Regions from separate parts of the Kitasatospora sp. NBC_00039 genome, predicted to be linked through region 3. Evidence: riboswitches for the same ligand, from Rfam matches in the RefSeq annotation. Region 3 holds a riboswitch; each other region holds the start of a gene.
What was found. A riboswitch is a leader RNA that binds a small molecule or an ion and turns the genes downstream of it on or off. The one in region 3 is predicted to bind cyclic di-AMP.

Region 1 (4,263 bases), 400 kb from region 3:
GCCGTGCGCCCGCAGGTAGGCGATCGGGTCGATGTCCGAGCCGTACTCCGAGCCGGTGCGGATCTCGAAGTGCAGGTGCGGGCCGGTCACGTTGCCGGTCGCACCGGAGAGGCCGATCTGCTGGCCGGCGGTGACGGTCTGACCGATCTTCACGCCGATCGAGGACAGGTGCGCGTACTGGGCGTACTTGCCGTCGGCGAGCTTGATCTCGACCTCGTTGCCGTAGGCGCCGCCGTTGCCGGCCTTCACCACGGTGCCGGCCGCGATGGCGCGCAGCGGGGTGCCGGTGGAGGCGACGAAGTCGGCACCGGTGTGGTGGCCGGAGGCCCACATCGAGCCGGCCACGCCGTAGGCGGTGCCGAGCTTCGGGTTGGCGACGGGGGCGACGTAGCCGGAGGTGCTGGCCACCGCGGCCGGGGCCGGGGTGGTGGCCGGGGCAGCCGGCTTGGCGGCAGCGGGCGCCGGCTTGACGGCCGGGGCCTGCGCGGGCTTGGCGGCCTGGACCGGCTTCGGGGCGGCGGCCGGCTTCGCCGAGTCCTGCGAGGCGGGCTTGGCGGGGGCGGCCGGCTTGGCGGGGGCGGCCGGCTTGGCGGCCTCGGCGGCGGCCGGAGCGGCGGCGGCCTTGGCGCCCAGCGCGAGCTTCTGGCCCGGGAAGATCAGGTTCGGGTTGGAGCCGACGACCGAGCGGTTGTGGTCGTACAGCGCCTGCCAGCCACCGTCGACGTGCTTGGCGTTGGCGATCTTCGACAGGGTGTCCCCGCCGACGACCTTGTAGCTCTCCTCGACCGGGGCGGCGGCCGGCTTGGCGGCCTCGGCGGCGGCCGGAGCAGCGGCGGCCGGAGCAGCGGCGGCCGGGGCGGCGTCGACGCTGGTGGCGCCGGTCCAGGTGCTGGTCTGCGCGGGCTTCGCGGCCGGGGCGGTGTGGGCCTGGGCGCTGATGGTGGTCACCAGCGGAAGGGCGAACGCGGCGCCGGTGACGGCGGTGGCGATACCGATGCGGGCGGCGCGGGGCAGGGCGATACGACGAGCCTGTGCGGGCATGTGGGAATTTCCTCTCCGACGCCTGCGAGGTGAGCTGTCGGGTTCGGGCTGGAGTTGCCCGGCCGCATGCGCGACTTCACCCCAAGCCGGACCGTGAATTCCGGTCCGGCGACTTACCTTTGGGTCCCCCGCTCCTGCCGTACAGAGTTCAGTTCGTACCACCGGGCAGCGGCAGGACTAGGCGTTCCACCCGGTGGCCACCCGGGCCAACGCCGGGCGGTCGCTGAACTAAAGCCCATCCGATCGGGTGAAGCAATGTCGATCTCTTGAACGGGCAACAAAAGCCGGGATGACGGTGACACTCCGAATGATCGGCTGCACAGTACGTGCACAATCGATTCACCGCGCGCCACTGATCCACGACGCTCCGCCGATTTCGGTGTCCGTCCGCATGCGATCACCTACGGAAAGCCATTCACCGACACACCCCCGGTGACCCTTGTCACGTCGGCCCCCCGGGGCGGACGATCGGGCCGTGACCAACTCCGAGGCCGGCACCCTGCGCCTGGGCACCGCGCAGGGCCGCTGGGTACTACTGGCGACGGTGCTCGGCTCCAGCATGGCGATGCTCGACGGCACGGTCGTGAACGTCGCCCTGCCCCGGATCGGCACCGATCTCGGGGCCCCGCTCGCCGCGCTGCAGTGGACTCTGAACGCCTATCTGCTCACCCTGGCCGGGCTGATCCTGCTCGGCGGCGCGCTCGGGGACCGCTACGGCCGGCGCCGGGTCTTCCTGCTCGGCGTCATCTGGTTCGCCGTCGCCTCGGCGGCCTGCGCCGCCGCGCCCACCATCGACGTGCTGATCGCCGCCCGCGCGGTCCAGGGCGTCGGCGGGGCGCTGCTCACCCCCGGCTCGCTGGCGATGCTTCAGGCCGTCTACCACCCGGACGACCGCTCGACGGCGGTCGGCCTCTGGTCGGGCCTGGGCGGGGTGTCGGCCGCGGTCGGCCCCTTCCTCGGCGGCTGGCTGGTGGACGGCCCCGGCTGGCGGTGGATCTTCCTGCTGAACATCCCGCTGGCCGCGGTGGTCGTGGCCGTGGCGTCCCGGCACGTGCCGGAGAGCCGGGACGAGAGCGCGACCGGCCGGTTCGACGTGCTCGGCGCGGCGCTGGCCGCGCTGGCCCTCGGCTCCGTCACCTACGCCCTGACCGCGGCCGGCGACGGGCTGACCCCCGGGGTCTGGCTGACCGGCGCGGCCGGGTTGCTGCTGGGCGCGGCCTTCGTCGTGGTCGAGCGCCGCACCCCGGAGCCGATGCTGCCGCTCGGCCTCTTCTCCTCCCGGCTGTTCACCGCGGTGAACCTGGTCACCCTCTGCGTCTACGCCGCCTTCAGCGGGGTGTTCTTCCTGCTGGTCGTGCAGTTGCAGATCGTCTCGGGCTTCTCGCCGCTCGTCTCCGGGCTGGCCCTGGTGCCGATCACCGTGCTGATGCTGGCGCTCTCCGCCCGGGCCGGCCGGCTGGGCAAGCGGATCGGCCCACGAGTGCCGCTCACCGTGGGCCCGCTGATCTGCGCGGCCGGCGTGATGCTGATGCTGCGGATCGGCCCGGGGGCCTCGTACTGGACGGACGTGCTGCCGGCCGTCACCGTGATGGGCTGCGGGATGGTCCTGCTGGTGGCACCGCTGACCGCGACCGTGCTGGCGGCGGTGGAGGTCCGGCACGCGGGCATCGCCAGCGGCGTCAACAACGCCGCCGCCCGCGCGGCCGGCCTGCTCGCGGTCGCCGCGCTGCCCGCACTGGCCGGGCTCAGCGGCGACGCCTACCAGGTGCCCTCCTCCGTGAACTCCGCCTTCCGGACGGCGATGCTGATCTGCGCCGGGCTGCTGGTCACGGGCGGGCTCACCGCTTTCACGACCGTCCGGGGCAACGTCCTGGCCGCCGAGGACCACCCGGTGGCCGAGCCGGACTGCCGCTACTCCTGCGCCACCAACGCCCCGCCGCTCGACCCGGGCCACCTCGCCGCCGGGGCGTCCGCCCCGCGGGCCCCCGAAACGCCCGAGGGCCCCGCCACCTGACCGGCAGCGGAGCCCTCGTACGGCTGGGAAATCGTCAGGAAATCGTCTGAGAAACCGTCAGAGGATGTCGCCGGGCGCGTACTTGGCGGCCTCCGGGTAGGCGGCCGCAACGGCCTCGACCTGGCGGACGACCTCGGCGACCTGTGCACCGGCCGCGCCGGTGAAGGAGAGCCGGTCGGCCAGCAGCGCATCCAGCGCGGCCCGGTCCAGCGGCATCCGCTCGTCGGCGGCGAGCCGGTCCAGCAGCTCGTTCTCCCGGGCCCCGGCCCGCATCGCCAGCGCCGAGGCGACGGCGTGCTCCTTGATGACCTCGTGCCCGGTCTCCCGGCCGACGCCTGCGCGCACCGCGCCCATCAGCACCTTGGTGGTGGCCAGGAACGGCAGGTAGCGGTCGAGCTCGGCCTCGATCACGGCGGGGAAGGCACCGAACTCGTCGAGGACGGTCAGGAAGGTCTCCAGCAGACCGTCGAAGGCAAAGAACGCGTCGGGCAGCGCGACGCGGCGGACCACGGAGCAGGAGACGTCGCCCTCGTTCCACTGGTCGCCGCCCAGCTCGGCGGTCATCGACGCGTAGCCGCGCAGGATGACGGCCAGGCCGTTGACGCGCTCGCAGGAGCGGGTGTTCATCTTGTGCGGCATCGCGGAGGAGCCGACCTGGCCCTCCTTGAACCCCTCGGTGACCAGCTCGTGGCCGGCCATCAGGCGGATCGTCTTGGCCAGGCTGGACGGCGCGGCGGAGAGCTGGACGAGCGCGGTCAGCACCTCGAAGTCCAGCGAGCGCGGGTAGACCTGGCCGACGGAGGTGAGCACGTTGTCGAAGCCCAGGTGGCCGGCCACCCGGCTCTCCAGCTCGGCGAGCTTGTCGGTGTCGCCGCCGAGCAGGTCCAGCATGTCCTGGGCGGTGCCGACCGGGCCCTTGATCCCGCGCAGCGGGTAGCGGGCGATCAGCTCCTCCAGGCGGCGGAAGGCGACCAGCAGCTCGTCGGCGACAGTCGCGAAGCGCTTGCCCAGCGTGGTCGCCTGGGCGGCGACGTTGTGCGAGCGGCCGGCCATGACCAGCTCGGTGTACTGGGCGGAGAGCCGGCCCAGGCGCACCAGCACGGCGACCGTGCGGTCGCGCACGTGCTCCAGCGACTGGCGGATCTGGAGCTGCTCGACGTTCTCGGTCAGATCCCGGGAGGTCATGCCCTTGTGGATCTGCTCGTGGC
Region 2 (4,263 bases), 220 kb from region 3:
CTCCTTCGTCTGCACCGTGAACACCACCGCCGAGCCGGTCCGGATACCGGCCCCCGGCCGCCTGTTGCTCTCCTCCACGGACGCCGTGGTGGACGCCGGCGAGACGGTGCTCGCTCCGGACAGCACCGACTGGTGGGCGGTCTGACGTGGTTGCAATAGGCTCTGGGACCGTGACTACGGCGCGACTATCAGACATCGCGGCGCAGGCGGGGGTCAGCGAAGCCACCGTCTCCCGCGTACTCAACGGCAAGGCGAACGTCTCCGCCACCACCCGGCAGACCGTGCTGGCGGCGCTGGACGTGCTCGGCTACGAGCGGCCGACCCGGCTGCGCCAGCGCAGTGCGGGCCTGATCGGGCTTATCACGCCGGAGCTGAGCAACCCGATCTTCCCCGCGCTCGCGCAGGTGATCGAGCAGGTGCTGAGCCGGCACGGCTTCACGCCGGTGCTCTGCACCCAGACGCCCGGCGGCTCCACCGAGGACGAACTGGTGGAGATGCTCGTCGACCGGGGCGTGGCGGGCATCGTCTTCGTCTCCGGCCTGCACGCGGACACCACCGCCGACCACGACCGGTACGCCCGGCTGACCGGCCGGCAGGTGCCGTTCGTACTGATCAACGGCTTCAGCGAGAAGATCGACGCGCCGTTCATCTCGCCGGACGACCGGGCCGCGATGTGGATGGCCGTCCAGCACCTGACCGAACTCGGCCACGAGCGGATCGGCCTGGCCGTCGGGCAGCGCCGGTACGTGCCGGTGCTGCGGAAGATCGAGGGCTTCACGGCGGCCATGCGCGAGGTGCTCGGCAAGACGCAGGAGGAGGCCGAGGCGCTCGTCCACCACACGCTGTTCAGCGTGGAGGGCGGGCATGCGGCGGCCGGCGCGCTGCTCGACAAGGGCTGCACGGCGATCGTCTGCGGCAGCGACATGATGGCGCTCGGCGCGATCCGCGCGGTGCGCCAGCGCGGGCTCCTGGTGCCGCACGACGTCTCGGTGGTCGGCTTCGACGACTCGCCGTTGATAGCGTTCACCGAGCCGCCGCTGACCACCATCCGCCAGCCGGTCGAGGCGATGGCCACCGCGGCCGTCGACGCCCTGCTGGAGGAGGTGGGCGGGGACGCCGCCCAGCGCGGGGAGTTCATGTTCCAGCCGGAGCTGGTGATGCGCGGCTCCACGGGCGCCGGCGCCCGCTGAAGGACAACGACCGGGGCCCGGAGAGCGGATTGCTCTCCGGGCCCCGGTCGTTGCGTTGTTCAGCCGTCCTGGGCGATCGGGCGGTCCGGGCTCACCCGCCGGTCGTCGGCGGCGTCGCCGGTCCGGGTCTCCGTGCGCCGGCCCCGGGCCAGGTAGTCGCGCAGGACCAGCTCGACGGCGTCCTGCGGGTTCTTGGTACCGGCGAGCATCATCACGTCGATGGCGAGATTGGCGTCGAGCGTGACGGTGATCTGGGCCATGGAGACTCCTTCTCGGGTGCGAAGCAGCAGCATGCCCGCTGCGCGCCGATTCCACCACGGTCTTCGCCACCCCGCTCGCCGCCGTCGGCGGGCAGGCCCGGGGCGTGTCCGACGATTCGCGTCGCACGCCCGGCGGGAACGGTCGGACACGGCGCAGCCCCCGGGGAGGAGCGACCGGACTCTCCCCGGGGGCTGCGGCGTACCGGTGCGGCTCGGGAGCCGCACCTGCGGGTCAGACCCGGCCGGCGAAGTCCGGGGCCCAGTTGGCGATGGTCTGGGTGCGCACGCCCGAGCTCGGGTTGGCGGCCTCGACGTACTTGCCGTCGCCGATGTAGAGCGCGACGTGGTACACGCCGGAGTCCTGGCCGTTGTTGGACCAGAACAGCAGGTCGCCCGGCTTGAGGGCGTCCAGCGAGACGTGGGTGGAGGCGGCGGCCTGGTCGGCGGCGACGCGCGGCACGGAGATGCCCGCGGCGCGCAGCGCGGCCTGGGTCAGGCCGGAGCAGTCCCAGCCGCCGTTGCCGGTGCCGCCGTAGACGTACGCCTGACCGACCTTCGACTCGGCGAAGGCGACCGCGGCGGCCATGCTGCCGGTGGCGGCCTGCGCGGGCGCCTGGGTGCCGGCCTGGGCGGCCGGGGCCTGCGCGGCCGGGGCCTGCGCGGCCGGCTTGGCGGCGGTGGTGCCGGCGGCGGCCTGGCCGGAGTTGCCGGAGGAGCGGTTGAACCAGTCGAAGTTCTTGCCGGACTCGTCCGAGGCCTGGTCCTTGGCGCGGTCACCGAAGGTCAGGTGCTGGCCCGGGTAGATGACGTGCGGGCCGTCGGTCAGGGTGGAGCGGTTGAGCTCGTACAGCCGCTCCCAGCCGCCCTGGACGTGGTTCTTGTCGGCGATCGAGGCGAGCCAGTCGCCGGCGACCACGGTGTAGTCGTTGGAGGCGGCCTTGTCCTGCCACTTCTGCGACCAGTTGTGGCCGCCCTGCGGCTTGGCGGAGTCGGTGGAGGCCGGGGCCTGGTCGGCCTTCGGCGCGGCCGGCTTGGCGGCGGCCTGGGGCTGCGCCTGGGCGGCCGGCTTGGCGGCCGGGGCCGGGGTCTGCGCGGCGGGCTTGGCGGCGGTGGTGGTGTCGACGGCGGCGGGGGTGCCGCCCTTGGTCAGACCGGCCTGGACGGAGCAGACGGGCCAGGCGCCGGGGCCCTGGACGGCGAGCACCTTCTCGGCGATCGCGATCTGCTGGTCCTTGGTGGCGAGGTCGGCGCGGGCCGCGTACGCGGTGCCACCGAACGCGGCCCAGGTGCTGTTGGTGAACTGGAGGCCGCCGTAGAAGCCGTTGCCGGTGTTGATGCTCCAGTTGCCGGTGCTCTCGCACTGGGCGACCTTGTCCCAGGTGGCGACGGAGGCGGCGGAGGCGGTGCCGGTGGTCAGGCAGGGGACGGTGAGGCCGATGCCGACGACGCCGAGGGTGGCGATCGCGCGACGGGTACGGCCGGACAGGCGGGTGCCGTTGGTGGGCAGCATGAAGATGCGGTCCTCTCCCACGCCTGCGAGGTGAGCTGTCGGATTCGGGCTGGAGTTGCCCGGCCGCGCTGTGGACGCGGCTTCACCCCTAGCCCTGAACCGGTACGCGGACCGGTCCGGGGCGACTTACCTGTGGTTCCCCCGCTCCTGCCGTGGTGCGTTTCTGCGCTGCCAGCGCACCCGACGGCAGGACTCGGCGTTGCGGATGAGCTGGGTCCGTGTGGCCACGAACGGGGAGCACGTTAAGCAGACTTAAGTTCAAACCGCAAACATGTGTGATGCTCGTCACGGTTTGCGGAACGCGCGCCGTATGGCTGTCCATCATGATCAGAAATGACCGTTTTCGCGCAACGCCCGTCGGGGTCAACGCAACTGCCTATGCTTCAGAGGGTCAGGACTGACGCGGCCGTCTGGGGGAGGGCTACGCAACGATGGCCATGGACGAGGAGCCGGACGCCGGTCGGCCGGCGGAAGAGCGTCGCCGGGTGTACCGCGGGGCAAAACGGCGCAGACCGGACATCCCGCCCGCTGGCCCCCGAACTCCCGTGCGCCGCCGGACGATGCTGCGCTGGCTCGCCGTCGGCACGGTGTTCGCGGCGGTCAGCGGCGAGGAGATCCTGCGCCGCTCGCTGGGCGGCCCGGAGGCGGCGGGGACGCACCCGGACGGGACGGGCCCGGGCACGGTGGGGACGGACCCGGACGCGGCAGGGATGGACCACGGGGCGCCGCCTCCCGCCGGCACCCCGGACGGCACCCCCGCCGCACCCGGGCAGCCCGCCGCGGTGCCCACCGTCGACCAGGGCGGCCGCCGCTGGTCCGACCCGGCCGGCTGGGGCGGCAGGACACCAGGCCCGCAGAGCGCCGTCCGGATCACCGACAAGGTGCTGCTCGACACCGACGCCACCGTTGCCTCGCTGCTGGTCGAGCCGTCGGGCACGCTCACCTTCGCCGCCGACCGCACCGTCACCCTCGCCTCGGCGGGCAACGTGGAGGTCCGCGGCATCCTCGCCCTCGCCCCCGACGGCGCCGCCGTGCACACCCTGCGCTTCCCGGCCGTCGACGAGAAGCGGTTCCAGGGCGACGGCATGAAGGTGGTCGACACCGACGTCGGCCTCTGGGTCACCGGCGCCGGGTACCTGCGGCTGGACGGCGCCGCCAGGACGGCCTGGGTCCGCGCCGCCGGCGAGCTGCGGGCCGGCGACACCAGCGTCACCCTGGCCGCCCCGCCCGCCGGTTGGCAGCCCGGCGACGAACTCGCCGTCACCCCGACCGGCCCGCCGGACGAGGACGGCTTCTCCACCCG
Region 3 (4,263 bases):
ACCCGGGCGCGGCGCTCAAGCTGCTCCAGGAGGGGAAGATGCAGCCGACCGTGATGGTGCTGGTGCGTCCCTCGCCCGCGCTGCCGCTGGACACCGAGTGCGAGGACATCCCGGGCGGCGCCCAGTCGGAGACGTACTTCACCAAGGACGTCCCGTCGGCGCTCCAGGCGAGCTACCGGGTCTCCGCCGACCCGCGGGCGTGGGGCTTCATGGGCAACTCGACCGGCGGCTACTGCGCGCTCAAGCTCGCCATGCGGCATCCGGAGGTCTTCCCGACCGCGGTCTCGCTCTCCGGCTACTACCAGGCCGCCGACGACCCGACCGTCCCCGACCTCTTCAAGGGCAGCGAGCAGCGGCGCAACGAGGCCGACCTGATGTGGCGCCTCAAGAACCTGCCGCAGCCCAAGGTGTCCGTGCTGCTGGCCGGGACCAAGGAGGGCGACGGTAACTACCGGCGCGAGACCGAGGCGTTCGTGGCCGCGGTGCAGAGCCCGATGAAGGTCTCGTACAGCATGCTGCACACCGGCGGCCACAACTTCGAGACCTGGAGCAAGCTGCTGCCGTCCTCGCTGGAGTGGCTCTCGCAGCACCTCCAGGTGCCGGGCCAGCCGGTCTGACGGGCCGCCGGTCCGGCCGGTCCGGCAGGTCCACCGGCTCAGAGCACCGGCTCAACCCACCTGCTCAGCGCACCGGCTCAGGCCACCGGCTCCAGCGTGCCCCTGTGCAGCTCGCCGACCCGGCCGCCCTCGCCCTCGTACGTCCAGAACGCACGCACCGTCAGCTTGCCGAGGTCCATCACGTGGCTGACGGTGATGCCGCTCTGCTCGGTCCAGCTGACGAAGTACAGCTCCGGGCCCACCTCGGCGACGTGCAGCGCCACGTCCTCCCACTGGCCGGCCGACTCGCCGAGGCCCTCCCAGCGCAGCCGCTTGCCGTCGGCCGAGTAGGCGTTGCGGAAGGCCGCGCCGTTGTCGACCTGGAAGAGGTAGGTGCGGCCGGCGAAGGCGGGAAGGGGCGCGGTCATGGCGGGACGGGTCCTCGTCTCTCGTCTGGGCGGTACGGCACTGCGGGTGGAGCTCCAACCTATCCGACGGGTGACCTCGGCGGCGGCCCTGCGGCCACTCCCGCCACGGCACAGACCGCCACGCCGCCCGCCCACCGGGTGTGACACCGGCACATGGGCGGCCCGGCGGCCCGGCCGTACCGTGCAGCTCCGGCCCACCGGGACGTGGGCCTGCCCCAGCCCGCCCTACGGCCCACCGGCCCGACCAGGGAGCCGCCGATGCCCGCCACCTCGCGCCTCACCACCGGACGCCCGTCCGACAGACGACCGCCCACCGCCCCGCGCCCCACCGCCCGTCGTTTGTCCGCCGCCCTCACCGCCGCCCTCACCGCCGCCCTCACCGCCGCCCTTACCGCCGCCCTCACCGCCGCCCTCACCCTCGCCGCCCTCCTCCTCGCCGCGCCCCCACCCGCATCGGCGGCCACCGCCGCCCCCGCCACCGCGTCCCTCACCCTGGAGGCCGCCTTCCCCGCCCCCGGCAACGGCTGGGCCAAGGTCGAGCGCTATCTGGACACCACCACCGGCTTCCGCGCCGAGCAGTACCCGCCCGGCGGGCGCGGTGACCAGGACGGCGCCCGCCTCACCTACTTCGGCGGCGTCCGCCAGCCCTACTCCGGGCGTTTCCTGCTCTACTCCGCCGCCGGCTGGGACACCGGCAGCCGTGCCACCCCCGTCCTGCTCGTCCACGGCGCCAACGACAACGCGGACCGCGCCTGGGCCGACCCGAGCGAGAGCGGCACCTGCGGCGCGTCCGCCTGCCCCTCCACCGGGCTCGCCCGGTACCTCGCCGGCACCGGCCGCCGCGTCTTCGCGATCGGGTTCGCCCACAAGCAGGGCGACAACCTGCTCCAGGCGCAGGCCGTCGGCGACGCGATCGCCCTGATCCGCGCCCGGCTCGGGGTGCCCCAGGTGGACGTGGTCGCGTGGAGCAAGGGCGAGGTCGCGGCCCGCGCGTACGTGTCCTCGGTGCGTCCGTCCTGGGGCCGGGCGTACGCGGGTGACGTCCGCCGTCTGGTCACCCTCGGCGGGCCGAACGGCGGCCTGGACTACGTGTACGCGCACGGCTGGGCGTTCTCGCTGGCCACCTGGCCGGCCTGTGGCGGCACCGCCAACGTGCCGTCTCCGCACCTGTCCATGGCCTGCTACGGCACTTCCACCGCCCAGCCCTGCCTCGGGGTGCTGCCCAGTGGCGGGTACGACTGCTACCCGGGCCAGCGCCAGCTGCTCGCCCGCTGGGACGCCACCTACGGGGTGGACGGCTCCGCCCAGGACTGGTGGACGACCTACTACGGCGGCCAGGGCTACTACACCTCCGGCCAGGGCATCCAGGCGGCCATCGACGCCGGCTCGCTGATCGGGCCGCTCCAGCAGGCGGGCGTCCCGGCGGCGGTCCGCACCTACCTGCTGGCCGGCGGCTCGGCCGACATCCCGGGCGTGCTCAACGAGAACCGCGGGCCCAGCGACGGCATCGTCCTCACCCGCAGCGCCCTGGACACCACCGGGGTCGGCACGGTCGGCGGCACCCGGCTGCTCACCGGGCTCAACCACCTGGAGCTGGCCTGGTCCCCGGACGCGATGAGCCAGGTGGACGGCTGGCTCGGCTGACCGGCTGACCGGCCGGCCCGCACCGGCCGAGCCCCCGTACCGTCGTTGATCGACTTCACTGTGCGCCGCGCGAGAACACCCCTCGTCGAGTTGTCGGCCCCCGGGGGGCCTGCCTAGCCTGCACAGGACGTCCGCTTCGCGGATCTCCGCCGTCGGGACGCCGAGTCCTGTCCACCCGCCGGCCGGCAACCGAGCACCACAGCGGACGGGAGCGGGGGACCCAGGTCAGTGCCCGGCCCGTGCGCTCCCCGCGCCCGGGCCGAGGCTAGGGGTGAAGCCGCTTCACAGGCGGCCGGGCAACCTCAGCCCGAACCCGACAGCTCACCTCGCAGGCGTCGCAGAGGAGACTGTCATGCAGAAGCGTGCCCGGCGCAGCGCGCCGCGCCATGCCCGCCCCACCCACCGCGGCCGCAACGCCGCCTTCGCCGTCACCGGCACGCTCGCCGTCAGCGGTGCCGGACTGCTCGGTGCCCCGGCGGTGAGCGGGGCCCAGGCGGCCGCCGCGCCGACCGTCACCCAGGACAAGCTCGGCCCGGCCACCATGGTCGCGGGCAGGTCCGCCGCCCCCTCGCCGCCGCCCGCCCCCACGGCGACCCCCTCGCTGAGCGTCACCAGCACCGCCCCCGCCACCGGCGCGCCCGTCGCGGGCAAGAAGCTCACCTGGTCAGAAGACTTCAACAGCCTCGCCCTGGGCTCCCGCTGGACCGCCGACAGGAGCAGCTCCTACCAATACGGCGATCACAATCCGAACGACAACAAGCTCGACTGGCTGAACAGGAACAACGTCATCGTCTCCGGCGGCGTCGCCACCTTCACCGCCAGGCCGGGCACGCACACGCTGGAGAACGGCAAGCAGGCCTGGGACACCGGGCTGCTCACCACCGAGTACTCCAGCGAGGGCTTCAAGGTGAAGACCGGCGACTACATCGAGACCCGGGTCAAGCTCCCGGCCGGCACCGGCGCCTGGCCGGCGCTCTGGACGTGGAACGGCACCAGCGGCACCCACGGGGAGATCGACTCCTTCGAGTACCACCCCGACAACCCGAACCTGCTGGAGCTGACCAACCACATCAACCCGGGCAACCTGTACTACACGGACGCCAAGGCGATCACGAAGGGCGGCTGGGTCACCATCGGCACACACTGCGGGGCCGGCTCGGTCGACTGGTACGTCAACGGCACCAAGGTCTTCTCGGACGGCAAGGGCGTCGGCGCCGACTGGTCGGCGTACCCGATCCTCAACCTGTCCCTGAGCGCGGGGCAGTACCACCCCGCGCCGCAGGGCACGGCTCCGATCACCTTCGCCGCGGACTACGTCCGGGTGTACCGCTAGGAGCTACGGCATGGCGGTCTGTACGACCCGGATCTCGAACGGCCGCTTGTTGTTCGCCTCGTTCCGGTCGTCGTCACTGCGCACCGCCACCCAGCCCCCGGCCAACGTACTGGGGGCCGGGACGGCGGTGGCGATCCGGACCGGGATCAGTGCCGTCGCGGTCCGGAACCTCGCCAGCCCGGCCGGGAAGGTGCAGCGCACCCGGTGGCCGTTCTGGAACGCGTAGCAGTTCTCCGGGAGGAACGGGCCCTCGGGCGTCACG

Region 1: it holds a riboswitch for cyclic di-AMP, as region 3 does, so the genes downstream of both, OG286_RS07335 (peptidoglycan DD-metalloendopeptidase family protein) here and OG286_RS09060 (beta-glucanase) in region 3, are expected to answer to the same signal.
Region 2: it holds a riboswitch for cyclic di-AMP, as region 3 does, so the genes downstream of both, OG286_RS08115 (transglycosylase family protein) here and OG286_RS09060 (beta-glucanase) in region 3, are expected to answer to the same signal.

Annotation. Positions count from the first base shown of each region.
Region 1 is NZ_CP108289.1:1,613,632-1,617,894, forward strand. It holds gene OG286_RS07335 (peptidoglycan DD-metalloendopeptidase family protein) at 1-1,041, opposite strand, end outside; cyclic di-AMP (ydaO/yuaA leader) riboswitch at 1,046-1,205, opposite strand; gene OG286_RS07340 (MFS transporter) at 1,517-3,055, shown strand; gene purB (adenylosuccinate lyase) at 3,113-4,263, opposite strand, start outside.
Region 2 is NZ_CP108289.1:1,791,138-1,795,400, reverse strand. It holds gene OG286_RS08130 (glycoside hydrolase family 13 protein) at 1-145, shown strand, start outside; gene OG286_RS08125 (LacI family DNA-binding transcriptional regulator) at 171-1,190, shown strand; gene OG286_RS08120 (hypothetical protein) at 1,250-1,450, opposite strand; gene OG286_RS08115 (transglycosylase family protein) at 1,683-2,981, opposite strand; cyclic di-AMP (ydaO/yuaA leader) riboswitch at 2,968-3,128, opposite strand; gene OG286_RS08110 (hypothetical protein) at 3,506-4,263, shown strand, end outside.
Region 3 is NZ_CP108289.1:2,012,393-2,016,655, reverse strand. It holds gene OG286_RS09075 (alpha/beta hydrolase) at 1-617, shown strand, start outside; gene OG286_RS09070 (MoaF-related domain-containing protein) at 695-1,024, opposite strand; gene OG286_RS09065 (esterase/lipase family protein) at 1,283-2,668, shown strand; cyclic di-AMP (ydaO/yuaA leader) riboswitch at 2,905-3,018, shown strand; gene OG286_RS09060 (beta-glucanase) at 3,021-4,001, shown strand; gene OG286_RS09055 (hypothetical protein) at 4,005-4,263, opposite strand, start outside.